One region of the Paenirhizobium cremeum genome, then DNA from elsewhere that is predicted to be linked to it. Evidence: predicted binding sites of a transcription regulator. Region 1 holds the regulator's gene; each other region holds the start of a gene.
The links. Region 1 encodes PhoB, which activates phosphate uptake and scavenging genes when phosphate is short. Its sites were predicted from a motif close to TGTCATNNANCTGTCAT; they were not measured.
Positions count from the first base shown of each region.

Region 1 (7,507 bases):
CGTGCGGCTTTGAAGGCCGTGCCGCCGTCGATCCGCGCTGCCGCGCTCGGCCTCGGCGCTTCGAAGATGCAGACGGTCTTCCATCATGTGCTGCCGCTTGCCATGCCGGGCATCCTGACCGGCACGATCATCGGCCTGGCGCATGCTCTCGGTGAAACGGCACCGTTGCTGCTGATCGGCATGGTGGCTTTCGTCGCCAACTATCCAGGTACGCCGCTCGAGCCGTCGACCGCCCTTCCGGTGCAGATCTACCAGTGGGCGAACGAGGCGGAGCGTGCTTTCGTCGAACGTACATCGGGAGCGATCATTATTCTGCTCCTGTTCCTTCTGGTAATGAATGTGGGCGCAATCCTGTTGCGGCGACGCTTCGAACGGCGCTGGTAGAGGGAGAAGAGACATGAACATGATGTCGGAATCAGCAGTTGAAAAGGCGCTGGATCAGAAAATGAGCGATGTGAACTACAAGATGATTGGCAAGGACGTCTCGGTTTACTACGGCGAGAAGCGCGCGCTTTTCGACGTGAACCTGAACGTTCGCGAGCATACGGTAACCGCGCTCATCGGCCCTTCGGGCTGCGGTAAGTCGACCTTCCTCAGGACGCTCAACCGCATGAATGACACGATCGACGGTTGCCGGGTCACCGGCAAGATCACGCTCGACGAGATGGACATCTACGATCCGTCCATCGATGTGGTCGAACTGCGCGCGCGCGTTGGCATGGTTTTCCAGAAGCCGAACCCGTTCCCGAAGTCGATCTACGAGAACATTTCCTACGGCCCGCGCATCCATGGTCTCGCCAAGTCGAAGGCCGATCTCGACCAGATCGTCGAGACCAGCCTTCAGAAGGCCGGCCTCTGGAACGAGGTGAAGGACCGCCTCCATGAGTCTGGCACCGGTCTCTCCGGCGGCCAGCAGCAGCGCCTGTGCATTGCCCGTGCAGTCGCCGTCAGCCCGGAAGTCATCCTGATGGACGAGCCTTGCTCGGCACTCGATCCGATCGCGACCGCCAAGGTCGAGGAACTGATCCACGAGCTCAGAACCAACTTCACGATTGTCATCGTGACGCACTCCATGCAGCAGGCGGCCCGCGTTTCCCAGCGCACGGCGATGTTCCACCTCGGTCTGCTGGTCGAGGAAAACGATACCGACAAGATGTTCACCAATCCGGACGATCAGCGCACGCAGGACTACATCATGGGCCGCTTCGGCTGATGTCGCCGCATCCGGTGATCGATCTTCCATTTCAAGGATACCAAGAACATGTCTTCATCGCATATCTACTCGGCCTATGACGAGGAACTGAAATACCTGATGCGCCGCATCTCCGAGATGGGTGGGCTTGCCGAACAGATGGTGGGCGACAGCATTCGCGCGCTTGTCAATTCCGATGCCGCCCTTGCCCAGAAGGTCATCTCCGACGACGTCATCATGGATGCCGCCGAGCGCGAGATCGGCGACAAGGCGATCGTCACCATCGCCCGCCGCCAGCCGGTTGCAGCTGATCTTCGCGAGATCATCGGCGCGCTCAAGATTGCCAATGACCTGGAGCGGGTCGGCGATCTCGGCAAGAGCAACGCCAAGCGCGTCATGGCCGTTCAGGCCACCGGCGTTCCGCGCAAGCTCGCCCGCGGCATCGAGCATCTGTCGGAGCTTGCGCTCGTGCAGCTCAAGGAAGTGCTCGACGTCTACACGACACGCTCGGCCGAAAAGGCCAAGTCGATCCGTGATCGCGACGAGGAGATCGACGCCATCTATACCTCGCTCTTCCGCGAGCTTCTGACCTACATGATGGAAGATCCGCGCAACATCACCAGCTGCACGCATCTTCTGTTTTGCGCCAAGAACATCGAGCGCATCGGCGACCATGCCACCAATATCGCTGAGACGATCTACTACATGGCGACGGGCGCTCAGCCGGAAGGCGAGCGCCCGAAGGAAGACCTGACGGCTACCGTCGGCGCCATCGCCGAGTGAGCCGTCGGTCCTGAGAGAGGTAGTTGAAGTCGATGTTGCCCAAGATTGCTGTCGTTGAGGACGAAGAAGCACTGAGCGTGCTTCTTCGTTACAATCTCGAGGCTGAAGGTTACGAGGTCGAGACCATCCTGCGTGGCGATGAAGCGGAGTTGAGGCTGCAGGAGCGGGTTCCCGACCTGCTCATCCTCGACTGGATGCTGCCCGGTGTCTCGGGCATCGAGCTTTGCCGCCGGTTGCGTATGCGGCCGGAGACGGAACGTCTGCCGATCATCATGCTGACGGCCCGCGGCGAAGAAAGCGAGCGCGTGCGCGGTCTGGCGACCGGGGCGGATGACTATGTCGTCAAGCCGTTCTCGACCCCGGAACTGATGGCGCGTGTCAAGGCCATGCTGCGCCGCGCACGTCCGGAGGTCCTCTCCAGTGTCTTGCGTTGCGGCGATATCGAACTGGACCGCGAGACCCATCGGGTTCATCGCAAGAGCCGCGAAGTCCGGCTTGGGCCGACCGAATTCCGTCTGCTGGAGTTCCTGATGGCTTCCCCCGGGCGCGTTTTCTCGCGTTCCCAGCTTCTGGACGGCGTCTGGGGCCACGACATCTATGTCGACGAACGCACGGTCGACGTGCATGTGGGTCGCCTTCGCAAGGCTCTCAACTTCTCGAATATGCAGGATGTGATCCGCACCGTGCGCGGCGCGGGATATTCCATGGAAGCCTGATTGGGTTTTTCCAGGATCACATTGCGGATACGTTGTGACAGACAAAAAACGGGCCGAAAGGCCCGTTTTTACATTTCCGGTTTTGTCCGAAGACGCCGGACTTTATCGAGCCGACCTACGCCTGTCGCCAATCGGCTGGTAGGCGAGCTTGGCGTGATAGTTGCAATAAGGGGAATTATCGGACGACTCGCAGCCGCAGAAATGGAAATCGTCCTTCATAGGATCGCCGATCGGCCACTTGCAGGTGCGTTCCGTGAGTTCCGTCAGCGCCAGACGCCGGGAAATCGGCACGACCACGTTGCTCGCCGGAGCGATATCGATTTCCTCGATGCCTTCGATCTCGATTTCTTCCTTGAGCATGTTGGCGCCGGCAGGCCGCGCAACGGTGCGGGTGGTGACGCGCGGCGCATAGTTCTGGGCGCGGGGCGGCGTCGCCGTGCGCTTTGCCGTCCGCGTCGTCGCGACGCTGCCGCCGGCCTTGGCGCGGCCCGGGAGGCTGAGGCGGTGAACTTTGCCGATAACGGCATTGCGGCTCACTCCGCCAAGTTGCGCGGCAATCTGGCTCGCGCTCAAGCCTTCGGCCCAAAGCCGCTTCAGCTTTTCTACTCGCTCATCCGTCCAGTTCATGCCATTTTCTCCGCCGGTCGCAATTCGTGCTGGCAGAATCCCTCGCCGTTGCTTCGGAAAATTCCGAAACAAAACTGCCTCGATACTGTCGGTGACTAATTCCGCCGCATGCAATTTCTTTATTGGTTCTTAACCTAGTGTGAGGCTGACTCCGTGACAAGAGTCGGCGGAATCATCGGGAATCGATTTCGAAGTTTTCCCCAACTTGCTACCGAGGCGCGATCATGTTCGCCCATGCGCCGCTTGGCTCTGTCCCTCGACTCCGAGTGGCGAAAATTCCGCTTTTCCGCGGTGTTTCGTTGACAGGGAGGGGCGAAATGACGATAGTGCAGCCGCCGCCGCAAGGCGGCATTTTTGATTTTTTGGACCCGGCGGAACAGGGGTTCCGGTGCGGTCCGCACCCGAAAAGACAAAAGCTCTTCGAAAGGAGTCTTTCGCTATGGCCGAGGCCTCTCCGCTTTATCAGACTTACATGCGCGCTCCGCTGCGTTTCGAGCGAGGCGAGGGCGTGTGGCTGATTACGGAAAACGGAGAGCGATATCTCGATTTCGCAGCGGGTGTCGCCGTGAATTCGCTGGGCCACGCCCACCCTCATCTCGTCGGCGCATTGCGTGAGCAGGCCGATAAGGTCTGGCATCTTTCGAACCTCTATGAGATCCCAGGCCAGGAAAAGCTCGGCAAGCGCCTGACCGAGGCGACCTTTGCCGACCGGGTGTTTTTCACCAATTCCGGTGCAGAGGCGCTTGAATGCGCCATCAAGACGGCCCGCCGCTATCAGTTCTCCAAGGGACATGGCGAGCGGTTCCACATCATCACTTTTGAAGGCGCCTTCCATGGCCGCACGCTGGCGACGATTGCCGCTGGCGGCCAGGCGAAATATCTCGAAGGCTTCGGCCCCAAGGCGCCGGGTTTCGATCAGGTGCCTTTCGGCGATCTGGAAGCTGTGAAGGCGGCGATTACTGACGAAACGGCAGCCATCCTCATCGAGCCCGTTCAGGGCGAGGGCGGCATCCGCACCGCGCCTGCCGGTTTCCTGCGGGAACTGCGCAAGATCTGCGATGACAACGGTCTTCTCCTGATCTTCGACGAGGTCCAGTGCGGGATCGGCCGTACAGGCAAGCTGTTCGCCTACGAATGGACGGGTATCACGCCTGACATCATGGCCGTGGCCAAGGGCATTGGCGGCGGGTTTCCGCTCGGCGCCTGCCTTGCGACAGAAGACGCTGCCTCGGGCATGAAGGCCGGCACCCATGGCTCCACCTATGGCGGCAATCCGCTTGCCATGGCAGTCGGCAATGCCGTGCTCGATGTCGTCCTCGCCGACGGTTTTCTCGAACATGTGCGCGACGTTGCGCTCGTCTTCCGCCAGGGTCTTGCCGAGCTCAAGGACCGGTTCCCCGGTGTCATCGAGGAGATACGCGGCGAAGGCCTTATGCTCGGCATCAAGGCGAAGGTGCCTTCCGCGGAGCTGCTGCAGGCGATGCGCGACGAGCATATCCTCGGCGTACCGGCGGGCGATAACGTCATCCGCCTTCTGCCGCCGCTTGTCGTCACGGCCGAGGATGCCAGGGAGGGGCTGAACCGCATCGGCCTTGCGGCGGAAAAGGTTCAGACGACACTCGACACGACTGCCCGGATTTAAACAGGTAACAGCATGGCCGCTCCCAAGCATTTTCTCGATCTTTCGGCAGTCAATTCTTCCGACCTTCGGCAGATTCTCGAAGACGCCAAAACCCGCAAGCAGGCCACGAAGGCCGGTACGGCTGACAAGCCGCTGGCCGGCAAGATGCTGGCAATGATTTTCGAAAAGCCGTCCACCCGCACGCGCGTATCCTTCGATGTGGGCATGCGCCAGCTCGGCGGCGAAACGCTGTTCCTGTCCGGAACCGAGATGCAGCTTGGCCGTGCCGAAACCATCGGCGACACAGCCAAGGTTCTCTCGCGCTACGTCGATGCCATCATGATCCGCACGACCGATCATTCCCGGTTGCTGGAAATGGCGGAGCATGCAACCGTTCCCGTCATCAACGCGCTGACGGACAGCACGCATCCCTGCCAGATCATGGCGGATGTCATGACCTTCGAGGAGCATCGCGGCCCGATCAAGGGCAAGACCATTGCCTGGACGGGCGATGGCAACAACGTGCTTCATTCCCTGGTCGAAGGCGCCGCCCGCTTCGGTTACCGCATGAACATGGCGGTGCCGCTCGGTTCCGAGCCCGACGACAAGTTCCTGAACTGGGCCCGCAACAATGGCGGCGAGATCATGTTGTGCCATGAGGCCGAACGGGCCGTCGACGGAGCCGACGCGGTTATCACCGACACGTGGGTGTCGATGAACCAGGAGCACAAGGCGCGTGGGCACAACGTCTTCCAGCCCTTCCAGGTCAATTCGTCGCTGATGAAGCGCGCTTCGGCTGATGCGCTGTTCATGCATTGCCTGCCTGCCCATCGCGGCGAGGAGGTGACCGACGATGTGATCGACGGGCCGCAATCCGTGGTGTTCGATGAAGCGGAAAACCGTCTCCATGCCCAGAAGGCGATCCTTGCCTGGTGTCTTGGCGCCATCTGAGTACATGACGTGCCGGAGCGTTGTTTAACGGGATTGTGCCGGCCATTCGCTTGACCTTGTTGTGCAACGACCCCATTTGTGCGGAAAATGGGGCTTTCGCCCCGCATCTTTATGCGCCTCGGCGCCAGGAGTTCATGACATGCAAAGCAGGCCTGCCGAACTCGGCGAATTCGGTTTCGCCGGAGACGACCGCGTTGTCCCCTTCCAGGTGGAGGGGCTCGATGTGCGCGGCCGAGCCGTACAGCTCGGTCCCTTGCTCAACACCATTCTCGGACGGCACGACTATCCGCAGCCCGTGGCGCAGTTGCTTGCGGAGGCGATCGTCCTGACGGTTCTGATTGGAACCTCCCTCAAGTTTGAGGGCAAGTTCATCGTCCAGACGAAGAGTGATGGCCCGGTCGATCTGCTCGTCGCCGATTTCTCGACGCCGGAGAACCTGCGTGCCTATGCGCGGTTCAATGAAGAAGCACTGGCGGAAGCCATTGCCGCCGGCCGCACCTCGCCGCAGGAGCTTCTCGGGACGGGCGTTCTGGCCTTTACCATCGACCAGGGCAGTTTCATGCAGCCCTATCAGGGCATCGTGCCGCTGGACGGGGCCTCGCTTGAAGATATAGCCGGCGTTTATTTCCGCCAGTCGGAGCAGATCCCGACCCGCGTGCGTCTCGGCGTGGCCGAACTGTTCGATCGCGATGGGGAAGGGCGTCCGCGCCGCGGCTGGCGGGCCGGCGGCCTGATTGCGCAATTCCTTCCCGAAGCGCCGGAGCGAATGCGTCAACCGGACCTGCACGGTGGCGACGGCGATAACGGCGAACGGGCATTCTCCGAAGACGATTCCTGGTCGGAAGCCCGCATGCTGGTCGAGACGATCGATGCGGACGAACTCACCGATCCGCAGGTCGGGATCGAACGCCTGTTGTTCCGCCTGTTCCACGAGCGCGGCGTTCGGGTCTACGAGCCGCAGGCTGTCTATGATCGCTGCAGTTGTTCGCGTGAAAAGGTAAAAGGCGTGCTGAAGGGATTTTCCGAAGACGAGATCGCCTCCAGCTCTGAAGATGGCAAGATCAGCGTCACCTGCGAGTTCTGCTCGACAGTGTATCACTATGAGGCGGAAGAGGTTCGCGACGCCTGAGGAGACCGCTCTGCGGCCTGTTCAGAGGTCAGTTAAGGATGCGCTGCATGCCCGGTGCGTCGAGCGAGAAGGCGGGGATGGCGACGTCGAATTCGTCGCCGTCGTCCGTTTCCATCCGATAGTGGCCGAACATCATGCCGGATGGAGTGTCCAGCGGGCAGCCCGAGGAATACTCGTAGGTGTCGCCGGGCCGCAGACGCGGCTGTTCGCCGATCACGCCCGGTCCGCTGACCTCGTCGACCTGACCGTTCTGGTCGGTGATGTGCCAATAGCGATGGGTAAGCCGGACAGGCACCTTGGAATGATTGGCGATCACGATCCGGTAGCCCCAGACATAGCGGCTGTCATCCGGATCGGATTGCTCCTCCAGATAGTATGGCTCGACGCAGACCTCTATATCTCGTGTCAGGGCGCGATACATGCACCAGACCTTCTTAATGCCTCACTTACCATAGCTTACAGCAAGCGGCCCGGCTCTGGAATTCAAT
Region 1 is NZ_CP180217.1:127,156-134,662, forward strand. Features, by position in the region: gene pstA (phosphate ABC transporter permease PstA) at 1-384, shown strand, start outside; gene pstB (phosphate ABC transporter ATP-binding protein PstB) at 398-1,213, shown strand; gene phoU (phosphate signaling complex protein PhoU) at 1,262-1,975, shown strand; gene phoB (phosphate regulon transcriptional regulator PhoB) at 2,008-2,691, shown strand; gene ACLBKR_RS00655 (GcrA family cell cycle regulator) at 2,794-3,318, opposite strand; gene ACLBKR_RS00660 (aspartate aminotransferase family protein) at 3,758-4,960, shown strand; gene argF (ornithine carbamoyltransferase) at 4,973-5,890, shown strand; gene ACLBKR_RS00670 (Hsp33 family molecular chaperone) at 6,030-7,019, shown strand; gene apaG (Co2+/Mg2+ efflux protein ApaG) at 7,048-7,440, opposite strand.

Region 2 (7,507 bases), 2.0 Mb from region 1:
GGCCTTCAGCACTTCGACTGCGGCATAGGCATTGAGCGTGAAGGCTTCAGCCGGGATGTTCTGCGCGGCGAGCGCGTCGGCAGCGGCCTTGGAATCCGGGTTCTTCAGCGCGTCGGAGGCGTTGGTGAAGACGGTGCCGTTGGCCGAATCGCCGCCGATGGAGGCGTATTCGCTGTTCGACAGGCCATCGCCGCCGATAATCAGCGCCTTGACGCCGAGGTCGGCAAGCTGGCGGGCCAAGAGGCCGCCTTCCGGATGATAACCGCCGAAATAGACGACATCGACGTTTTCGGCCTTGAGGCGGGTGGTGAGCGCGCTGAAGTCCTTGTCGCCGGCTGTCAGCGCGTCGTTGAAGACTTCCGTCACGCCGCCGGCGTTCAGCGTCGCCTTGAAGGCGTCAGCGAGGCCTTTGCCGTACTGGCCCTTGTCGTTGATGATGGCGACCTTCTTGTCCTTGAAGTTGGCGAGAACGTATTTCGCCGCCACTTCGGCCTGCTGATCGTCACGGCCGCAGGTGCGCAGGACATTGGTCAGGCCGCGATTGGTCAGGTCCGGGGCAGTTGCGGTCGGGGTGACCATCAGCACGCCGTTTTCGGCCAGGACGTCGGAGGCCGGAATGGCGACGCCCGAGGTGACCGGACCGACGACGAAGCGCACGCCTTCACCGACGAGCTGGTTTGCGGCGGAAACGCCCTGCTTGGGCTCGCCGGCATCGTCGGCAAGCTTGAGAACGACCGTTTCGCCGAGAATGCCGCCCTTCTTGTTGATTTCGTCGACTGCCACCTGGGCGCCGTTCTTAACCTGCTCGCCATAGGCGGCGACCGGTCCGGTCAGCGGCGCGATCAGGCCGATGACGATTTCGGCGTGGGCAAGCGGCGCCACGGCGAGGAATGCGGAAATGGCGGTACCCGCCAGCAGACTGATTTTCATGTCGGTTCTCCTTGATTGTTACGAAGGGTGAACCCTTCGAGACTCCCCTGGGGCTTTTCTTGTTTTGTCCGAGCCTATCGGAAAGGCGACGATGGAAAAAGAGCGGGCTTGCTGTTGGCGGTACGCATTACGCCGCATCCGTCACGCGGGATTGTTCCTGCGCCATTTGCGCAGACGACCGCAAGCATTGGCATAGGGCGATGAGGTGTTGAACTGGATCATCCGCCCCTGCGTCCACTTTTCATACCAGGGCCTGCCGTAGAGTGCCGCGTCGTCGCTTTGTCCGATCATCTCGACGATACGCGACTTTGCCGCATCGAGCCTTTCGAGCAGTTCCCCGTCGTCAAGGCTTTCGTAATCCCGGTAGAATTTCTGCGCGAGGCGGCCGAGTTCGTTCCATTTGTAGCCCGTTTTGGGGAAATCCACCGGCTCGCCGGCAGCTTTCAGCGCATGCCATTTGAGAACGAGTTCGTTCCAGCCGAGAAGATAGGCGAGGAGATCGTGAACGCTCATCGACGTGCCCGCCGCATGGCCTTCCATCGTTCGCTCCCGCCAGCGGGCGAACGGTATCTGGCCGAGTTCGCGCCTGAGCTTGTCGTATTCCCGCTCGATTGCCTGAAGGAGGTCGTCTTTGCTGGCCGGGACCGCCATTTTCTTTCCTTCTTGTTCCGTGACCATCGGCCTCAGACTGCTGACAAACCCTTTCTGAGCTGATCTCGTGCTCTGATCTTGCTTCCTCCACTGCCGTCATTCCGGCCTCGAGCCGGAAACCAGCGCGATCAAGTCTTTGATCGCAAAAGAGTCTCTTGCGCGATGGACATCGCGCCGCTGGATGCCGGAACAGGTCCGGCATGACGGAGACGGGAGCGTCGGCGATCTGTACGAGACTTTGTCAGCAGTCTCAGGCGGCCCTGCGGGCCGCCTTTTCGTATGTCGGATCTGCGGGGATCAGATGTTGTTCATCAGTACCTTGCGGAGCTTGGCGAAGAGCTCGTCGATCTGGTCCCTGGTGATGATGAGCGGCGGCGAGAGTGCGATGATGTCGCCGGTGGTGCGGATCAGCAGGCCGTCGTTATAGGCCTGCAGGAATGCGTTGAAGGCGCGTTTGGTCGGTTCGCCGGCAATCGGCTGAAGCTCGATCGCGCCGATCAGGCCGATATTTCTGATATCGATGACATTCGGGCAGTCGCGCAGAGAATGGAGCTGCTCTTCCCAGTAGGGGGCAAGCTCGCTGGCGCGGGTGAGCAAGCCTTCCTCCTTGTAGGTGTCGAGCGTGCCGAGGCCGGCGGCGGAAGCGATCGGGTTGCCGGAATAGGTGTAGCCGTGGGCGAACTCGATCAGGTGTTCCGGACCCGTCATGAAGGCGTCGTGGATCTCGGAGGTGACGAAGACGGCCCCCATCGGGATGACGCCGTTGGTCAGGCCCTTGGCGGTGGTGATGATGTCCGGCTTCACGTCGAAATACTGGGCGGCGAAGGGCGCGCCGAGGCGGCCGAAACCGGTGATGACTTCGTCGAAGATCAAGAGGATGCCGTGTTTGGTGCAGATCTCGCGCAGGCGCTGGAGATAGCCCTTCGGCGGGATGAGCACGCCGGTCGAGCCTGCGACCGGCTCGACGATGACGGCGGCAATCGTCGAGGCGTCGTGCAGCGCGACGATGCGTTCGAGCTCGTCGGCGAGCTCCACGCCGTGTTCCGGCTGCCCCTTGGTGAAGGCGTTCTTCGCCGGCTGATGGGTGTGCGGCAGGTGGTCGACGCCGGTCAAAAGCGTGCCGAACATCTTGCGGTTGCCGACGATGCCGCCGACGGACATGCCGCCGAAGTTGATGCCGTGATAGCCGCGCTCGCGGCCGATCAGGCGGAAACGGGTGCCTTCGCCCTTCACGCGCTGGTAGGCGAGCGCGATCTTGAGGGCGGTATCGACCGATTCCGAGCCGGAGTTGGTGTAGAAGACATGGCTCATGCCGTCGGGCGCGATGTCGACCAGCCGGTTGGCCAGTTCGAAGGCCTTGGGATGGCCGAGCTGGAAGGCCGGCGCATAGTCGAGTTCGCCGGCCTGCTCGCGGATCGCCTCGGTGATCTTCGGACGGCAGTGACCGGCATTGACGCACCAGAGGCCGGCCGTGCCGTCGAGCACCTGGCGGCCGTCATGGGTGGTGTAATACATATCCTTGGCGCCGACGAAGAGGCGCGGCTCCTTCTTGAACTGGCGGTTTGCCGTGAACGGCATCCAGAAGGCGCGCAGATCGTTGGGCGTGGTATTCAGGCGGTTGGACATTCATCTTCTCCATGGCCATTGCGTTGCGGGTGGCCATTTCCCGCCCGGTCGTGACGATACCGGAAAACCGAAAGCCGGCGCAGGTTAGCAGGGCGTCGAAGGTCGTCAACCGTGATCGCCGGTTATCCCGGAGGATGCGGTTTCCGGCGGGCGGCGGAGCCGGTTTCCTGCCCCGTTTTTCCGTCATCAAGGCTTCTTGCGGCTTGCATAAGCTTGCGCGCGCAGGGCGCAGCCGGAGCAGCGTTCATTGCATCTCATTCATCCATCGATCCATCCAGTCCTACTTCGGGAGCAGACATGTCCGACCGCCAGAAAACCAGGGCGCGGCCCAATCCGCGCCGCGCATTTGCCCAAACCTATGGAGAGGTGCTGGCTGCCGGCATCGAGCGCCGCAGCGTCTTGAAGGGCTTGCTGGCGGTTGCCGGCAGTTCCGTCGCCATGCCGTTCATCGGCGGCAAAGCCGAGGCAACGGAGGTTTCCACGCTCAGGTTCAACGAACTCAAGCGCGTGCGCGACCGCGAGGATCACTGGCCGGAAGGCTATGGCCGCCAGATCCTGGCGCGCTGGGGCGATGCCCTGTTTTCCGACAGCCCGGCCTTCGACGTGGCCAAGCTCGACGGCAAGGCGGCCGAGCGCCAGTTCGGCTACAACAACGACTTCACCTATTATATGCCGCTGCCCTTCGGCTCGGACAGTTCCGATCACGGACTGATGATCGTCAGCCATGAATATGCCACGCCTTTCCTGATGTTCCTCGGCCTGACGGATGAGGACTATCGCGAGAAGCTGACGGATGACCAGATCCGCGCGATCATGGCGTCGGTCGGTCTTTCGATCTTCGAGGTGCGCAAGGCCGGCGACAGGTGGGAGGTGGTGCTGGACGGCAAGCTCAACCGTCGCATCCATATGGGCACGGAGATGGCGATCTCCGGTCCCGCCGCCGGCGACGACCGTCTGAAGACCAAGGCCGATCCGGCCGGCAGGACGGTGTTCGGCACCATCTCGAACTGTAACGGCGGCATCACGCCCTGGGGCACCATGCTTTCCGGTGAGGAAGGCTCGATGGACGTGTTTGCCGGGGACTACACCACGCTTGCGAACCGGGAGCTGGTGGAGCGCCAGGGCTGGGACGAGGAAGACAACGATATCTACGGCGTCGGCCGGATCGAACCGCGCTTCAAGTTCGAGGAAGAGCCGAACGAATGGATGCGCTTCGACTGGGTGGTCGAGATCGATCCGCTCGATCCGACGGCAAAGCCGGTGAAGCGCACGGCGCTCGGCCGCTTCACCCATGAGGGCGCGCAGTGCGCGGTGGCTCCCGATGGCCGCGTCGTGGTGTTCATGGGCGACGACGACGACTTCGAATATCTCTATCGCTTCGTCAGCCGCGATCCCTGGAACCCGAACGACCGCGCCGCCAATCGGGACATGCTCGACAACGGCACGCTCTCTGTCGCCAAATTCTCGAGCGACGGGACCATGCAGTGGCTGCCGCTCGTCGCCGGCGAGGGGCCGCTGACGGTCGAGGCCGGGTTCAGGAGCCAGGCCGACGTCGTGCTCAACACCCGAGGTGCCGCCGACCTTCTGGGGGCGACGCCGATGGACGCGCCGGAAGGTTTCGTCGTGCATCCGAAGACGGGCAAGCTCTACGTCGCCATGACGGAGAACGAGGATCGCCTTGCCGCCGGCGAGGGCGAGGAACGCGAGCAGGTCAACCCGGCCAACCCGCGCGGCCCGAATCCGCACGGTCATCTTCTGGAACTCGTGCCGCCCGGGGGCGCCGAGAAGCCGGACTTCGCCGCGGAAAGCTTCCGCTGGGATGTGTTCGTGCTTTGCGGCAATCCGGCCGTGGCCGAGGAAGGGGCGATGTTCCATCCGGCGACCTCCGAAAACGGCTGGTTCACCGATCCGGACAACCTGTCGGTCGATCCGGCAGGGCGTCTCTGGGTTGCCACCGACGGTCCGCCGCCGGCCGGCATTGCCGATGCACTTTTCGTGATGGACACCGAGGGCGAGGGCAGGGCGCTGCCGAAACTGTTCTACGTGGCCCCGGTCGGCTCCGAATGCTGTTCGCCGACGTTCACGCCGGATGGCAAGGCGGTGTTCGTTTCCATCCAGCATCCCGGCGAATTGCGTTTCGGGGATGATGAGGATGCGACCTCCATCGCCGATGCCGGCACCGGCTGGCCGGACTTCAAGGACGGCCTGCCGGCGCGCCCCGCCCTGATCGTGCTCAGCCGCGACGACCAGCAGGTGCTCGGCAGCTGACCTGCCGCGGCCCGAACCGGGCTCCCTAAATCCTGTGGCGGGGCCGGGACGGCGTGGCATCGAAAAACAAAACCGGCGGATTTCAGATCCGCCGGTCAAGAATGATCCGGTTTGGTGATGTCAATCGCCGCATGTTCCCGGCCGAGCGGTCATCGCATGGCCCAAGCATTATCGCTGCCGGCATGGCAGCGCTGTCATTAGGCGGCAGTCTTGCTAGCGCTGGTCTGGCAATAAATGTCTTCCAGCGTTTCGAGGATCTTGATAACCGACTCGGAGGTGCTGGAATAATAAATGGTCTGCGCATCACGGCGCGTCTTCACGAGCTTCTGGGCACGAAGCTTGGAAAGATGCTGCGACAGGGCCGACTGGCTCAGGCCGACCTGAGTCGCGAGGACGCCGACCGGCACTTCTCCCTCGACGAGGGAGCAGAGGATCATCAGCCGCTTCGGGTTGGCCATCGCGGAAAGGAGACCGGCTGCGGCAATCGACTGTTCAGACAAAGCTTTTGTTTTCATGACTTCAACTTTCCTTTGTCGGAGCCCTGGGAGGGGGCGACCGTTTGCAATCCTTCAAATTAGCTATGGTCAAACTCTAACAACAAGCTGCTAATTGTATATGCCTAAATTTAAGGTATCGGGTTTGCTGTTTTAGATATAGCTGAATTCAAATCCGCTGGTGAAGCAAGCAGGTGCTCGAATTCATGTCTGGCCAGAAAATCGCCGCAAATAAGGTCGATTCCAGCCCTGTCTATGCCGCAAAACAACCATTTTCCGGGCTTCTGCCCGCATCGCGTTGTGGCGATCCGAGCGGCGGCATCCGGAAACCTCACCATTAATTCTTGTAGTGTCCCGCTTTCGTTTTCCCACGATGTGCCATCGGGAAAGGAGGGAATCACGAAGTCCTCGGCGGACAGAATGTAGGCCTTTCCGAAGCCGCCGTTGAGACTTGCCGCCTGCGGCACGAGGCGGAAAAAGCGGAAATCGGGAAAGTCGATATAGAGCTTCGCCTTGGGATGGCGGGCGATGAAACGGGCGCGCAGCTTGAGATGTTCGGCGCTCTCCCGCTCGACCGTCTGCGCGAGGCATTGCACCGTTACGCGCGGATAGGCAAGCGGATCGCCCTTGCCCGGTTCGCCGGCGAGAAGCGAGACCCTGTTGTCGGCGAGCAGGGCCCTGGTATGGGCGGAAAGGCCGGACACAAGGATGACTGCGCTGCCATCGGTGTCCGTTCCGAGCAGGACCCGGCTGACGGAGGGAAATCCGCTTTCCGGATCGATCACGGAGAGTGCCGCATAGCGCGCCGACCGCAGGAGCCGGCGCGCGAGCCCTCGCGCTTCGTCATCCGTTTCGCGAATGACCGATGGTTTGTCCGACATGTACCTTCATTCCCGAAATGCGGGCGCATTTCATGGCCTTCCGGTCATGCCTTGCGGCGATGCCTCGTCAGGCCGTTGACGACATCCTGGGACGAGATGGTGCCGATGACGGCTCCGTTGTCAACAACGCCGATCGTCCCCGGGTGGCGGGAGAGCGCATCGAGGATTTCGACCAGCGGCGTTTCCGGCTTGGCTGTGCCGGCAACAGTGCCCTGGCCCGACGGAGCATCGAGGCCCGACGCCATGACGTCGCGCGCGGTCAACATGTTGATCGGGTTCATGTTCTGCACGAAATCCGCAACATACTGATCGGCCGGATTCTGGACGATTTCCTGCGGCGTGCCGCATTGGATGATCCGTCCGCCTTCCATGATGGCGATGCGGTTTCCGATACGGAAGGCCTCGTCCAGATCGTGGCTGACGAAGAGGATCGTCTTCTTGAGGCGGGACTGGAATTCCAGAAGCTCGTCCTGCAGGCGCGTGCGAATCAGCGGGTCGAGCGCCGAGAACGGTTCGTCCATCAAAAGGATAGGGGCGCCGGTGGCAAAGGCGCGGGCAAGGCCCACGCGCTGCTGCATGCCGCCCGAGAGCTCGTTGACCTTGCGGTTGGCCCATTTGGTGAGGTTGACGAGTTCGAGCTGCTCGGCGACCGTCCTG
Region 2 is NZ_CP180217.1:2,355,645-2,363,151, reverse strand. Features, by position in the region: gene ACLBKR_RS11655 (branched-chain amino acid ABC transporter substrate-binding protein) at 1-930, opposite strand, end outside; gene ACLBKR_RS11650 (ClbS/DfsB family four-helix bundle protein) at 1,072-1,581, opposite strand; gene ACLBKR_RS11645 (aspartate aminotransferase family protein) at 1,879-3,207, opposite strand; gene ACLBKR_RS11640 (PhoX family protein) at 3,505-5,475, shown strand; gene ACLBKR_RS11635 (ArsR/SmtB family transcription factor) at 5,673-5,990, opposite strand; gene ACLBKR_RS11630 (HugZ family protein) at 6,101-6,850, opposite strand; gene choV (choline ABC transporter ATP-binding protein) at 6,895-7,507, opposite strand, start outside.
Region 2: a site for PhoB is predicted at 3,389-3,405, ahead of ACLBKR_RS11640 (PhoX family protein). Genes of this name have one in related genera too.

Region 3 (7,507 bases), 550 kb from region 1:
GCCGATACCCATGATCGACATGCCGTTGTTCATGACACCCATGATAAAGGCGCCGATAACGGCACCCGTGATCTTGCCCACGCCGCCCGAAGCCGACGCACCGCCGATGAAACACGCCGCGATGACGTCGAGCTCAAAGCCCACGCCGGCCTTCGGCGTCGCCGAGTTCAGACGCGCGGCGATAATCATACCCGCGAGCGCGGCCAGCACGCCCATGTTGACGAAGGCATAGAAGGTCAGCCGCTCGGTATTGATGCCTGAAAGCTTGGCCGCCTTCTCGTTGCCACCCATTGCATAAATCCGCCGGCCGATGGTCGAGCGAGTGGTAACGAACGAGTAGAGCGCGATGAGCACACCCATGACCACAAGCACGTTCGGCAGGCCGCGATAGGTCGCAAGCTGGAAACCGAGGAAAATCGCGACCACGCTGATAATCAGCATCTGGGCGGCGAAGAAAACGAAAGGTTCGTTCGGAGTGCCGTGACGTTCATTGATCTGGCGTTCGCGCATGCCGGAATAGATGGCGAGCGCAACCAGGATGAGAACGGCGATGAGCGCGACATAGTTCTTGATATCGCTGGTGGCCGGATCGGTGAACGACAGGAAATCAGGAATGAAGCCGGTCGACAGGAGCTGGAATTCCTTCGGGAACGGCCCGATCGGACGTCCTTCGAGTACGACATAGGTCAGGCCGCGAAAAACCAGCATGCCCGCCAGCGTCACGATGAAGGACGGGATTTTCTGGTAGGCCACCCAGTAGCCCTGCGCGGCGCCCATGGCGGCGCCGAGAACGAGGCAGAGTGGCACCACCAGGGCAAAATGCCAGCCCCATTTCACCAGCATGATCGCCGATATGCCGCCGATGAATGCGACGATCGAGCCGACCGACAGATCGATATGCCCGGCCACGATGATCAGCAGCATGCCGAGCGCCATGATGACGATGAACGAGTTCTGCAGCACCAGATTGGTGATGTTGACCGGGCGGAACAGCACCCCAGCGGTCATGTACTGGAAGAACAGCATGATGACCACAAGGGCCAGAAGCAGACCGTATTCGCGAATGTTCTTCCTGAGGTAATCGCTGACGGAAACTTTCGGGGTTTCGGTTCTTGTGTCGATTGCCATTAGTGTTTCTCCCCCGAGCGCATGATGGCACGCATGATGGATTCCTGACTCGCCTCTTCCTTCGAAAGCTCGGCAACGATCCGGCCTTCGTTCATCACGTAGATGCGGTCACAGGTTCCCAGAAGCTCCGGCATCTCCGAGGAGATCATCAGGATGCCTTTGCCCTCTGCGGCTAGCTGGTTGATGATGGTGTAGATTTCGTATTTCGCACCGATGTCGATACCGCGTGTCGGCTCGTCGAGGATAAGCACCTCGGGATTGGTGAAGAGCCACTTGGACAGCACGACCTTCTGCTGGTTGCCGCCCGACAGGTTGACGGTTTCCTGATAGATCGAGTGCGAGCGTATGCGCAGCTTGGTGCGGTAGTCGGAGGCGATCGCGGCTTCCTTGCGGTCGTCGATCACACCATTTGCGGAGACCGCCCGCAGGTTGGCCAGCGTGGTGTTTTCCTTGATGTTGCTGTTCAGCACGAGGCCGAGGTGCTTTCGGTCCTCGGTGACGTAGGCGAGGCCCGCATCGATCGCCCGCGGGATCGTGCTGACGTCCACCGCCTTGCCGTTCATGAACACGTCGCCGGTGATCTTGTGCCCCCAGGAGCGGCCGAACAGGCTCATCGCGGTTTCGGTGCGGCCCGCGCCCATCAGGCCGGCAATGCCGACGACCTCGCCGGCCCGCACGGTGAAATTGACGTCGTGAAGGAATTTCCGGTCGCGGTGGTTCTGGTGGTAGACGTTCCAGTTCTTCACCTCGAGCAGCGTCTCGCCGATCTTCGGCTCGCGCGGCGGATAGCGATCCTCCATGGCGCGACCGACCATGCCCTTGATGATCCGATCCTCGCTGATATCGCCGGTGTGACAGTCGAGCGTTTCGACTGTCCCGCCATCGCGCAGGATGGTGATCTGGTCGGCGACCTTGCGGATTTCGTTGAGCTTGTGGGAGATGATGATCGACGTCATGCCCTGCTTGCGGAATTCCATCAGCAGGTTGAGCAGTGCATCGGAATCGGTCTCGTTGAGCGAAGCGGTCGGCTCGTCGAGAATGAGCAGGCGCACCTTCTTGGAAAGCGCCTTGGCGATTTCGACCAGTTGCTGCTTGCCGACGCCGATATCGGTAATCAGGGTCGTCGGCGAATCCTTCAGCCCGACCTTGGCAAGCAGATCCTGGGTGCGGGAGAAGGTCTCTGCCCAGTGAATGACGCCACGGGTGGCCACTTCGTTTCCGAGAAAGATGTTTTCGGCGATCGACAGGAGCGGCACCAGCGCCAGTTCCTGATGGATGATGATGATGCCGAGTTCCTCGCTGTCGGAAATCGTGGAGAAATGACGGACCTCGCCGTCGAAATGAATTTCACCCTCGTAGGTCCCGGCGGGATAAACGCCGGAAAGCACCTTCATCAGGGTGGACTTGCCGGCGCCGTTTTCGCCGACCAGAGCGTGGATCTCGCCTTCGCGAACCTTGAGGTTGACGTTATCCAGGGCCTTCACGCCCGGAAACGTCTTGGTGATGCCACGCATCTCGAGAATGATGTTATCCATGTACAGAATTCCAGCGCAGGCACGGCGACGAAGGTCGGCCGAAGGCGCAAGCTCCCTCAATGCGATGGGAATGGGGTCCGCGACATCTCGCGGACCCGCGTCGATCCGGAGGGATCAGTTGTCGATCTGCTCGGCGGTGTAGTAACCGGAGGAGACCATGACGTCCTTGATGTTGGTCTTGTCGACGGCAACCGGCTTCAGCAGGTAGGACGGAACGACCTTTACACCGTTGTTATAGGTCTTGGTGTCGTTCACTTCCGGTTCCTTGCCCTGCAGGATCGAATCGACCATAGAGACGGCGACCTTGGCGAGTTCGCGGGTATCCTTGAACACGGTCGAATACTGTTCGCCGGCGAGAATCGACTTGACCGACGGCAGTTCGGCGTCCTGACCGGTGACGACCGGCATGACGAGATCGCCGGAACCATAGCCGACGCCCTTGAGGGCCGACAGGATGCCGATCGACAGGCCGTCATAGGGAGACAGGACACCGTTGACCTTGGCATCGGTATAGGTCGAGGACAGGAGGTTTTCCATGCGGGCCTGGGCGACGGTACCGTCCCAACGCAGCGTGCCGACCTGTTCCATGCCCATCTGGCCGGACTTGACGACGATATCGCCGCTGTCGATCAGCGGCTGCAGGACCGACATTGCGCCATCATAGAAGAAGAAGGCGTTGTTATCATCCGGCGAACCGCCGAACAGTTCGACGTTCCACGGCTTGGTGTCGGCGAACTTTTCCTTCAGGCCGTTGACGAGGCTGGTGGCCTGCAGGACGCCGACCTGGAAGTTGTCGAAAGTCGCGTAGTAGTCGACATTGCCGCTGTCGCGGATGAGGCGGTCATAGGCGATGACCTTCACGCCGGCATCGGCTGCCTTCTGAAGGATATCCGACAGCGTCGTACCGTCGATCGCACCGATCACGAGAACCTTGGCACCCTTGGTGACCATGTTTTCGATCTGGGCGAGCTGATTGGGGATATCGTCATCGGCGAATTGCAGGTCCGGCGTGTAGCCGGCGTCCTTGAACAGCTTTTCCATGGTCTCGCCGTCCGAGATCCAGCGCGTCGAGGTCTTCGTCGGCATCGAGATACCGACGACGCCCTTCGTTTCTGCGAGAGCCGCAGACGCGAACATAGCCACGCCGATAGCGACAGACGCAATAAGAGTGCTGATTTTCTTCATGGATTCCTCCCTTGGCTGATCCATCCGGCCCCAGCTCCTTCTGGCAACCGTCATTGCAACAACCGGTGCGCGCGCAGGCGGCCCCCGATCTGGGGTGAGTCTTAACGGCTCGGACATACCGATCAAATGAATTATTTGACTTTCTTCATACCATATTCGATATGTTCGTCATGTCCGACATCATCGCCAGCCGCCTTCTGCCCAAGCACTTCAATCTCATCCGGGCCATCGTCGACCTCGGGCAGCTGAGCCTGGCCGCCAACGCCCTTGCGCTCACCCAGCCGGCGGCGTCGCGCATGCTGTCCGAGATAGAGCACATCATCGGCAGTCCCGTCTTCACGCGTACGCCGAAAGGCATGGAACCCACGGCGATCGGCCGGGCGCTGGCGCGACGCGCCCAGAACCTGCTGATGGAAATCCGAGAAGCGGCCCGGGAGGTCGAGGCGATCAGGCGCGGGCTCTCCGGCGCGGTGCGCATCGGTGCGGTGACAGGCGGCGCGGTCGGCTATGTCGTTCCAGCGATTGACATGCTGAAAGCCGAAACCGATGCGGCCGACATTCATGTCGATGTGGCGCCGAGCGGTCCGCTGATCGCGGACCTCATGTCCGGTCATCTGGATTTCGTCCTGGGGCGCATTCCCGCCGGCATCGACGCCCGCCAGTTCACCATCCAGGCCTCTCTCGCCGAAGAGGTCGATCTTCTGGTGCATCAGCGCCATCCGCTGGCCAATGCCGAGCACCTGACCTTCGCCGACCTCGTGCATTTTCCCTGGGCCATGCAGGCGCCCGGGGCCCCGGTGCGCCAAGCCGTCGAGGAAGCCTTCGTGGAGCAGGGCGCGCCCATTCCCTACAACATCGTCAACACCACGTCCCTGCTGGTGATGATCGCAATGCTTGCCTCCTCGAACGCGATCGCACCGATGTCGCGGGAGGTCTCCGACCTGCTCTGTCGCCAGACCACCGGCGCGGGTCTTTGCCAACTCGACATCAAGGCCCCGATCAGCGTCGCGCCCTATCACCTCATCAGCATGACAGGCAAACGTATGTCGCCGGTGGCGGGAAGACTGCGCGATCTTCTGCTGGCCGAATTCGAGAACCGAAATCGCACGCGAAACTGATTGCGCCGGAAACGCGATCCGAACCATCGGGCGGAAGGGTTGCAATTTCATGGAGGTCAGGCAAACTGTCACCTATCCGTCACGATGGAGACGTCGAGGAGTCTTGATGACCGATGAGCCGGATTTGCAGGGACAGCCGCCGCACACGCAGGATGGCAGGCCCGCTTCCATCGTTGATCTGCAGGAATATCGCCAGAGCCGGGATCCGCTGCCGGTCACCTTTCACCGCCGGGAACTCGATGCGATCCTATGGATCTACGGACGCATGGTCGGCGAGGGCGAATGGCGCGACTATGCGATCGACCACTTGAAGGAAAAGGCGGTCTTCTCGGTCTTCAAGCGATCGGGCGAGTATCCTCTCTACCGGATCGAGAAGAATCCGAAACTGGCGTCGAAACAGGGCGCCTTTTCGGTGGTGGGCGCCGATGGCCGCATCCTGAAACGCGGGCATGAGCTTAAACAGGTACTGAAAGTGTTCGACAAGGCGCTGAAGCTGGTGGAATAGGCCTTCAGCCGGCAAAGAGCGTTCCCGGATAGCTCTCCGGATCGGGCTCGCTGGCATTGCCGTCGCCCAGCGCGATCTGCATGAAGACGGTATCCAGCCATTGCCCGAGCTTGAATCCGGTCCCGGTCAGCGTGCCGACCATGCGAAAACCGCAGGCCTGGTGAACGGCGATAGAGGCGGGGCTGGCGCCGCCGATCACGGCGACCATCTGCCGGAAGCCAAGCGCCTCGCACCGCGCAACGAGCTCCGCAAGCAGAAGCCTGCCGATCCCTTTGCCCCGTGCAGCCGGCGCCAGATAGATCGAATCCTCGACCAGCCAGCGATAGGCAGGCCGGGTGCGGAAGGCCGAAGCATAGGCATAGCCCAGCACGTCCCCGCTCTCGTCGACGGCGGCGATATAGGGATATCCCTGGCTGGTGACCGACTGGAAACGCTTCTTCATCTCTGTCTCGTCCGGCGCCACAATCTCGTAGCTCGCCGTGCCGGTGAGAACCGCGTCCGCATAAATGGAGGCGATGACGGAAAGATCCGCCAGCGAGGCGTCGCGAATGGTCACTGTCATGAAAAAACCCGGCCGGATTGAAAGCACGGCGTTTCTTGTTTCACACCCCGACCAGAGGTTCAAGACATCGCGGCGTCTCCCTAAAGGCAGCAACCCGGCGCCGAAGCACCGGGTTGCCCCAAATCAGGATCTGTCCGACGTTTCGACCTCGACGCCTCACGCGTTGATGTCGTTGTCCTTGGTCTCCCGCAGGAAGATCATGCCGATCACGAAGGACATGCCGGCGATGACGATCGGATACCAGAGACCGTAGTAGATGTCGCCCTTGGCGGCGCTCATTGCGAAGGCCGTGGCCGGCAGCAGGCCACCGAACCAGCCGTTGCCGATGTGATAGGGCAGCGACATACCGGTGTAACGGATGCGCGTCGGGAACATTTCGACGAGCATGGCGGCAATCGGGCCGTAGACCATGGTAACGTAGATCATCAGCACGGTCAGCACGGCGATGACGCCAACCCAGTTCACGGTGGCCGGATCGGCGACCATCTTGAACGCACCGCCCTTGGCGATCGTATAGACGGCCATGTCGGTGGCACCGGCGGCTTCCTCCGCAGTCAGCAGCTTGTCGGCGACGAGCTGGCTGGTGGCAACGGTGGCCTTTTCACCCGCACGGATAGCTGCAGCGTCGAGAGCCAGTTCCGGATTGGCGGCAACGAAAGCGTCGAGCTTAGATTCGGGAACCTTTACCGAACCGCGAACCAGCGGGTAGCCGTTTGCCTGCAAGGCGACGTTGATGCTCTTCTGCATCTTGGCGTCGAGTGCCTTGGCCTGGTCGGCCGACTTGATCGCGTCATAGCCTTCAATCGTCGCATCGCCGATCTTGATCGTCGCCACGGAGCCGGCGGGACCTGCAACGACGTCATAGGGAACCGAGTTCTTGGTGAGCGTCGAGGTCGCGATGTCGCAAGACGTCGTGAACTTCGCCGTACCGGTCGGATTGAACTGGAAGTTGCAGTCGGCAGGATCGGCCGTGACAGTCGCACGGATATTGGCCTGGGCTGCAGCCAGAGCCGGGTTGCCAAACTCGGTCATTGCCTTGAACAGCGGGAAATAGGTGACGACTGCAAGCAGCAGGCCGGCCATGATGATCGGCTTGCGGCCGATCTTGTCGGACAGCCAGCCGAACACGACGAAGAACATGGTGCCGAGGGCAAGCGCGATCGCAACCATGATGTTGGCATCCTGGGCATCGACCTTCAGCACGTTCTGCAGGAAGAACAGCGCATAGAACTGACCGGAATACCAGACGACGGCCTGACCGGCGACGGCGCCGAGCAGGGCGAGAATGGCAACCTTGGCATTCTTCCACTGGCCGAAGGCCTCCGAAATCGGCGCCTTCGAATGGGTGCCTTCTTCCTTCATCTTCTTGAAGGCGGGAGATTCGTTCATCTTCATGCGGATCCAGACCGAAACGGCCAGGAGAAGCGCGGAGAGAAGGAACGGAATGCGCCAACCCCATGCGGCGAAAGCCTCG
Region 3 is NZ_CP180217.1:3,759,453-3,766,959, forward strand. Features, by position in the region: gene mmsB (multiple monosaccharide ABC transporter permease) at 1-1,128, opposite strand, end outside; gene mmsA (multiple monosaccharide ABC transporter ATP-binding protein) at 1,128-2,663, opposite strand; gene chvE (multiple monosaccharide ABC transporter substrate-binding protein) at 2,778-3,848, opposite strand; gene ACLBKR_RS18170 (LysR family transcriptional regulator) at 4,019-4,966, shown strand; gene ACLBKR_RS18175 (DUF2794 domain-containing protein) at 5,073-5,471, shown strand; gene ACLBKR_RS18180 (GNAT family N-acetyltransferase) at 5,476-6,033, opposite strand; gene ACLBKR_RS18185 (MFS transporter) at 6,190-7,507, opposite strand, start outside.
Region 3: a site for PhoB is predicted at 5,033-5,049, ahead of ACLBKR_RS18175 (DUF2794 domain-containing protein). Genes of this name have one in related genera too.

Region 4 (7,507 bases), 1.7 Mb from region 1:
ACTCCGGATAATTGAGGTAAACGGAGCCCGCCCGCATGCGGGCTGCCACCTTTCGGGCATGGGCGATGTCCTGCGACTGCACATAGGCCGCAAGCCCGTAAACCGTGTCGTTGGCGATGGCCACGGCCTCTTCCTCGTCCCTGTAGGGCAGGATCGACAACACCGGCCCGAAGATTTCTTCCCGTGCGATCGTCATGTCGTTGCTGACATTGCCGAAGACGGTCGGACGGACATAGTAGCCGCGATTGAGGTTTTCCGGGCGGCCGGGACCGCCCGTCACCAGCGTCGCCCCCTCCTTGATGCCGGCCTCGATCAGCCGCTGGATCTTGTCGAACTGCAACTGGCTGACCACCGGACCGAGCACGGTCTCGTCCGAACGCGGGTCGCCGACCACGAATGTTTCGGCTTCTGACTTGGCATAGACCAGGGCTTCGTCGTGACGCTCGGCCGGCACCAACATGCGGGTCGGGGCATCGCAGGACTGGCCGGAATTGCCGAAGCAGCCCTGAACGCCCTTTCGCACCGCCGTCTCGAAATCCGCGTCCGGCAGGATGATGTTGGCCGACTTGCCGCCAAGCTCCTGTGCCACGCGCTTGACCGTATCGGCGGCCGTCTTGGCAACGATGATGCCGGCGCGGGTAGAGCCGGTGAAGGAAACCATGTCGACATCGGGATGACCGGCCATGACCTGACCGACATCGGGACCGGTGCCCTGCACCATGTTGTAGACGCCCTTCGGCACGCCGGCGGCCTCCATCACCTCCGAGAAGACAACACCCGAAATGGGAGCGATCTCCGACGGCTTCAGCACAACCGTGCAGCCGGCCGCAATCGCCGGAGCCACCTTGCAGACGATCTGGTTGAGCGGCCAGTTCCACGGCGTAATCAGCGCACAGACACCGATCGGCTCCTTGACGACCGTGGTAGAGCCGCGCTTTTCGCTGAACTCATAGGTTTCCAACGCCGCGATGGTGGCTTCCATATGCGCGCGACCGGCCCAGGCCTGCGCCTCGCGGGCGAAGGAAAGCGGCGCGCCCATTTCCTGGCTGACGGCCTGGGCGATATCCTCGAACCGTTCGTTATAGACTTCGAGAATTTTCTTCAGCAGCGCCAACCGCTCCGCCACAGGCCACAGCGAGAAGGAAGCGAATGCCCGCTTTGCAGCAGGCACGGCCTTGTCGACATCGGCCTTCGAACCCACCGAAATCTGCGTGTAGGCTTCTTCCGTCGAAGGGTCGATCACATCCAGGACCGAGGGCACGACGGGATCGACCCATGCGCCGTCGATAAAGAACTTCAGATGATGGGACATGCCGGGCTCCGTCAAAAAGGAAAGGGGGATTTGTCGCGGCGAACTATCGGTCAAGGCAGGGTGGACCGCAAGACGGGCGTGTCACAGGCTGGAAGATTCTCCAGCGATGAAGGGGACTTACTTCTCCAGACTGTCGAGCAGCCGATACCAGGCGATCGCCGCCGCCACGCCGATCTGTCGAAGGCTGTGCAAGGGAATGGGATGGATAGCGGACACCGGCAGCGGCAAGACGGCCCGGTCCCCGGTCTCGATGTATGTCGCAAGATGCGGCCCCATCGCCGTCATCAGTCCGACGCCGCGTCCCTGGCAGCCGGCCACCATCAGCAGACCCTTTTCCGGTTCGTGCACATGCGGCAGGTGGTCCGGCGTCACGGCAACCCGTCCGAACCACCGGCGCTCGACCGGAATGCCCGCGAGATCCGGAAAAATGCGCAGCATTGCCCGTCGCAGATGATCCCAATCCTCCTCGCCCTGCGGCTCGGACATGCGGCCCCGCCCTCCAAGCACCAGTCGCCCGTCCGGGCTTTTCCGATAATAGACGAGGATGCGGCGGCTGTCCGAAACGGCCTGCCCGTGCGGCAGAATGATCTCCTGCTGCGCCTCGCTCAGCGGTGCGGTGGCGATCTGGAAGGAATGCAATGGCACGATGCTCTGGGCCAGCCCCGGCACGAGCCGGCCGGAATAGGCATTCGTCGCAACCAGAACCGCCCGGGCTGAAATGGAATGACCGCCGGAGAGCAGGACCGTCCAGGCGCCGCTCTCCTGTCGCAGATCCGTAACGGTCTCGTTCGTCGCGATGCGCGCACCGGCAGCGATTGCTAGACGCGCGAGTTCGCAGACGAAGGCGAGCGGGTTGATAACCCCGGCCCGTCGGTCGAGCCAGCCGCCGAGATAGCCGTGCGCACCGGTCATCAGCGCGATATCGGATGCATTGAGCAGCGTCACGTCGGCGCCGCGAGCGCTCCACTGCGTGGTGCGCTCCTCGGCATTGTCCATGGCGGTGTGGGTATGGGCGGCCTGTATCCAGCCATTGCGCAGATATTCGACATCGAGCCCCTCGCCCTCGATGAGATCGAAGACGGCATCCGCCGTGCGCGACGCGAAATCGATCAGGCGCTCGCCCTTTTCCTCTCCGAAGCGGGCGATCAGCCATTCGGGATCGTATTTGAGACCGGGAATGACCTGCCCGCCGTTCAGTCCAGAAGCACCTTCACCGATGTCTCGGGCCTCCACGACCCTGACGACCAGTCCGTTGCGGGCCGCCGCAAGCGCCGTCGACAATCCCTGGAAACCCGCGCCGACGATGACAAGATCCACCACCTCGCGCGACCTGACCGGCGCGACAACGATCCGCTCACGGTCGGGCCGCCTCCATACAGGGCAGGAGAACTGCGACGGCGTCATAATCAATATCCTGAAAATATATCAAGTAACTGCCGCGCAGACTGAACGCGGCACTTTTCAAAATCAATAGATTTTTAGGGAGCATGCACCCTATCAACAGACACCGGAGGATATCAGTGCGGGCTCTCCGCCCGCTCCGGAAGTCGCCAGTCGATCGGTTCCAGCCCGCGCGACTGCAGGAACTCGTTGGCCTTGGAAAAATGCCGGCATCCGAAGAAGCCGTTATGGGCCGAAAGCGGCGACGGATGCGGCGCCTTTAGCACCAGATGGCGGTTGCGGTCGACAAAGGCGGCCTTCTTCTGTGCATAGGAACCCCAGAGCATGAAGACGACATTTTCACATTCGTCATTGACCGCCCGAATGACGGCGTCGGTGAAGCGTTCCCAGCCGTGTCCCTGATGGGCGCCGGCGCGCGCCTCCTCCACCGTCAGCACGCTGTTGAGCAGCAGCACACCCTGCTGCGCCCAGCTTTCGAGAAACCCGTGACGGGCCGGCGCAATGCCAAGGTCGGTTTCCAGTTCCTTGTAGATATTGACGAGGGACGGCGGAATACGGACGCCGGGCTGCACGCTGAAGCAGAGGCCATGCGCCTGCCCGGCGCCGTGATAGGGGTCCTGGCCGAGGATGACCACCCGGACGTTCTGCAACGGCGTCAGATCCAGCGCGCGGAAATATTCGCTGCCCCTCGGGAAAATGCGCTTGCCGTTCGCCTTCTCGGCAATCAGGAAATCCTTCAACTGTTGCATGTAGGGGCTGGCAAATTCCGCTCCCAATACCCGCTTCCAGCTTTCCTCAAGCCTGACATCCGACGAAGTCATGTAATCTCACTGTCCTGCGTTTCAGTTCCGAAGCGATTGAAGGACGAATGACGGAACTGTCAATCCCGTAAAGGGCGATACCGCCGGTCGCGAAGGCGGAGAGCGCAAATCCCCTCCCCGACCATGCCAATATAGAGGAAGCAGCGCAGTATATTAGTTCCGAAAAATCAATAACAGGCATATTTGCCAAACTGTCACAAGCCGATGCTATGCCGAATCTTCTACGGTGAGGTTGTGCCATGACTCTGCTGATATGGTTCTGCGCGTTAGCCCTTGTTGTCCATCTGCTCAGCATCGTTCTGGTGCTGATCTGGAGAAGCCACGGACGGGAAGAGCCTCTTCCCGCCAGCCGTCCCGCCGTGACGATCGTCAGGCCCGTCTGCGGGCTTGAGAACAATCTCGAAGCCACGCTGTCATCCGCCTTCCGGCTCGACTGGCCGGACTACGAGATCGTGTTCTGCGTCGCAACCGCCGGCGATCCGGCAATTGCCGTCGCCCGACGCTGCATGGCATCCCATCCGCATATCCCGGCCCGCCTGCTGGTCGGCGAGGACAGGATCAGTGTCAACCCGAAGCTGAACAACGTCGTCAAGGGATGGCGCTCCGCCAGGCACGACTGGATCATCGTCGCCGACAGCAACGTGCTGATGCCGCAAGACTATATCCAGAGACTCTTCGCACGCTGGCTTCCCGGCACCGGCCTCGTCTGCTCACCGCCGGTCGGATCGTCGCCCGAAGGCGTCTCGGCGGAAATCGAATGCGCATGGCTGAACAGCTTTCAGGCGCGCTGGCAATTGCTGGCCGATGCCCTCGGGCTCGGCTTTGCCCAGGGCAAGACCATGCTGCTCAACCGCCAGATCATGGCGCGGGCCGGAGGATTCGAGCGCCTGGGCGAGGAAGTGGCCGAGGACGCGGCGGCAACGGCGCTCATCCGGGAAATCGGACTGAAGGTCAGGCTGGTGAAGGAGCCATTCTTTCAGCCGCTCGGAGAGCGCAATCTCGCCTCCGTCTGGAAGCGCCAGCTGCGCTGGGCTCGCCTGCGCCGAGCATCCTTCCCGCTCTACTTCGTGCCGGAACTCTTTACCGGTTGTGCCTTGCCTCTCCTAGCGTTGATGGTTCTCGTCGCCTCCGGCACCTGCACGGCATTGAGTGCTTTCCTCTATGTCTCCGCCTGGTATTCCGGGGAAATCCTGCTGAACCGCAGCTTCGGCTGGCATATGGGCAGGCTCAGCCTGCCGGCCATGGCGATGCGCGATCTCGCGCTTCCGGTTCTCTGGATCGCCGCATGGTTCGGCAACGGCTTCGTCTGGCGCGGCAACGCCATGTCGGTAGCGTCAGCCGAGGAAACCGAAACGTCATCGGCCAAAACCCGTATCCGCCGTGTCGTCGATAAGACCCGGGAGCGTGCGAGAACGCTCACGGCGGCATTCCGGCATTAGGGCAGCGCCCGCTGACACCTCCGCCGCTTGCAGGAAACGCAACGGATGAAAGGCGCCCTGCGAGCGGAGGCGATGCCGAAGCGCCACCCCCGCCCGCAGGGAGGTTTCTTCAGATCACGCCCGAGCTCATTTCGCCGGCGATGTATTCGGCCTGCCGGATCGCCAGCGTCACGATGGTCAGCGTCGGATTCTCCGCTCCGCCTGTGGTGAACTGGCTGCCGTCCGAGATGAACAGGTTCTTGATGTCGTGCGTCTGGCCATGCTTGTTGACCACGCCGTCCTGCGCCTTTTCGCTCATCCGGTTGGTGCCGAGATTGTGCGTCGAGGGATAGGGCGGTGTCGGGAAGGAGCGGGTCGCCCCGACCGCCTCGTAGAGCGCCATGCCCTGTTTGTAGGCGTGGTTGCGCATGGCGTCGTCGTTCGGATGATCGGTGAACCAGACATCCGGGATCGGCATGCCGTACTTGTCCTTCAGTTCCTTGTGCAGCTTCACCGCATTCTGCTCCTGCGGCATGTCCTCGCCGACGATCCACATGCCCGCCATGTTGGCGTAATTGTCGAGCGCCGAGGTGAACGAACGACCCCAGCCGCCGGGATCGAGGAAGGCCGCCATGAAGGGAAGCCCCAACGACAGCGTTTCCAGCTCGTAGCCGCCGACGAAGCCGCGCGACGGATCGTGCTTCGCCTCGTCGCGGATGATGCCGGCCATGGTCGTTCCGCGATACATGTGCACCGGCTTCTCGAACACAGCATAGACCGAGCCGGTCGTGTGGCGCATGTAGTTCTTGCCCACCTGACCGGACGAGTTGGCGAGGCCGTCCGGAAACATCGAGGAATGCGAATTGAGCAGCAATCGCGGGCTTTCGATCGAATTGCCGGCGACCGCGACGATGCGGGCTTTCTGGCTCTGCAGCTTGCCGTCCTTGTCGGCATAAACGACCGCGGTCACCTTGCCGGACTTGTCATGCTCGATCTTCACCACATGGGAATTCGGCCTGACTTCCAGCTTGCCGGTCGCCTCGCCTTTCGGGATTTCGGTGTAAAGCGTCGACCACTTGGCGCCCCACTTGCAGCCCTGGAAACAGAATCCCGTCTGCTGACAGCCGACACGGCCGTCGCGGTCGGCGGAGTTGATCGCCATCCGTCCGGTATGGCACTCCTGATAGCCGAGCTTGTCGGCACCCGCCTTGAAGACCTTGAAGTTGTTGTTCCCCGGCAGTCCCTCGATGCCGTTGGTGCGGGTCACGCCCATTTTGTCTTCTGCCCTGGCATAATAGGGTTCGAGGTCCGCGAGCGTGATCGGCCAGTCGAGAAGGTTGGCGCCCTCCACCTTGCCGTAATGGGTGAGCGTCTTGAACTCATGTTCCTGAAAACGCAGCGAAGCGCCCGCCCAGTGGGTGGTGGTGCCGCCGACCGCCTTGACGATCCAGGCCGGCAGGTTCGGAAAGTCCTTCGCCACGCGCCAACCGCCGCCCGTGGTGCGATGATCGAGCCAGGCGAGCTGGGCGAAGCTGTCCCATTCGTCATTGATGAAGTCTTCGTGCTCGATCCGGTTACCGGCCTCGAGAACGACGACGTCGATGCCCTTCTGGGCAAGTTCGTTGCCGAGCGTTCCGCCGCCGGCACCCGAACCGATGATGACGACCACGCTGTCGTCGTTGAGATCATAAGGCGCTGCCATGGTTTCCTCCCAGGAATATCAGTCGGGAATGTCCTCAATGCGCCGCCGCCCCGCTATCGGCGGGTCTCCTCGGGCGGCTTGCATCGTCGGTATGCAATCGGGGCGTCAGAGCCATTCGAGATCGTCGAAGCCGCGGTGGATATAGCCGCCCTTCGAGAAGGACTCGCCCTCGTAGCCGAAGATCGGCCACAGCTCCTTCTGGTTATAGAGGCTGACCACGAGGTCGCCCCGCACCGCCTGGAAGAAGGGCGTCTTCTCGATGTCGCGCAGGATCGCCACACGCTCATCCTCCCAGCCAAGGCCGAAGTAGCCGCCGGCGCCGGCGCGCTTGTCGAGATCGGCGATGCCCTCCTCCACCAGCTTCTTGTGCGCGGGGTCCTTTGCCGCGAGATCGTCCTGCCCCTTGACGGCGATCGCATAGAAACGGTCGGCAAGCTGGTCGTGCGGATAGATATCGCGGGCGAGTTTGATGAGCGTCGCCATGGTTTCGGGCTTGAGGGCCTTGGCTTCGAGCGCCCAGGCCGCCTGCGGACAGATCACCGCCGAACCGCTGATGACGAGCAGCGCGCCCACGCTGCCGGTCTTCAGCAGGTCGCGGCGCGAAAGCCCGTCGGTCTTTTCGTAAAGCGTTACCACGTCAGTCTCCTCCCAAGGTCTTGTGGCAATCGACGGACCCTCATCCTCCGGCCCGTCGGGAGCGGCGCGCGAACGCGCCGCTCGATGTCATCGTACGGCCGGAAAGTCCTCCAACCCTCCGGCGGCACGGGTCACTTGAACCGTCCGTGACGTTGCAGGACCTCGATCTTGTAGCCGTCCGGATCGGTGATGAAGAAGAAGCGGGCGAAGAGCGCGC
Region 4 is NZ_CP180217.1:2,574,545-2,582,051, forward strand. Features, by position in the region: gene ACLBKR_RS12755 (aldehyde dehydrogenase family protein) at 1-1,312, opposite strand, end outside; gene ACLBKR_RS12760 (NAD(P)/FAD-dependent oxidoreductase) at 1,430-2,716, opposite strand; gene ung (uracil-DNA glycosylase) at 2,830-3,534, opposite strand; gene ACLBKR_RS12770 (ceramide glucosyltransferase) at 3,774-4,973, shown strand; gene ACLBKR_RS12775 (GMC family oxidoreductase) at 5,083-6,654, opposite strand; gene ACLBKR_RS12780 (gluconate 2-dehydrogenase subunit 3 family protein) at 6,760-7,290, opposite strand; gene ACLBKR_RS12785 (VOC family protein) at 7,422-7,507, opposite strand, start outside.
Region 4: a site for PhoB is predicted at 3,571-3,587, ahead of ACLBKR_RS12770 (ceramide glucosyltransferase). Genes of this name have one in related genera too.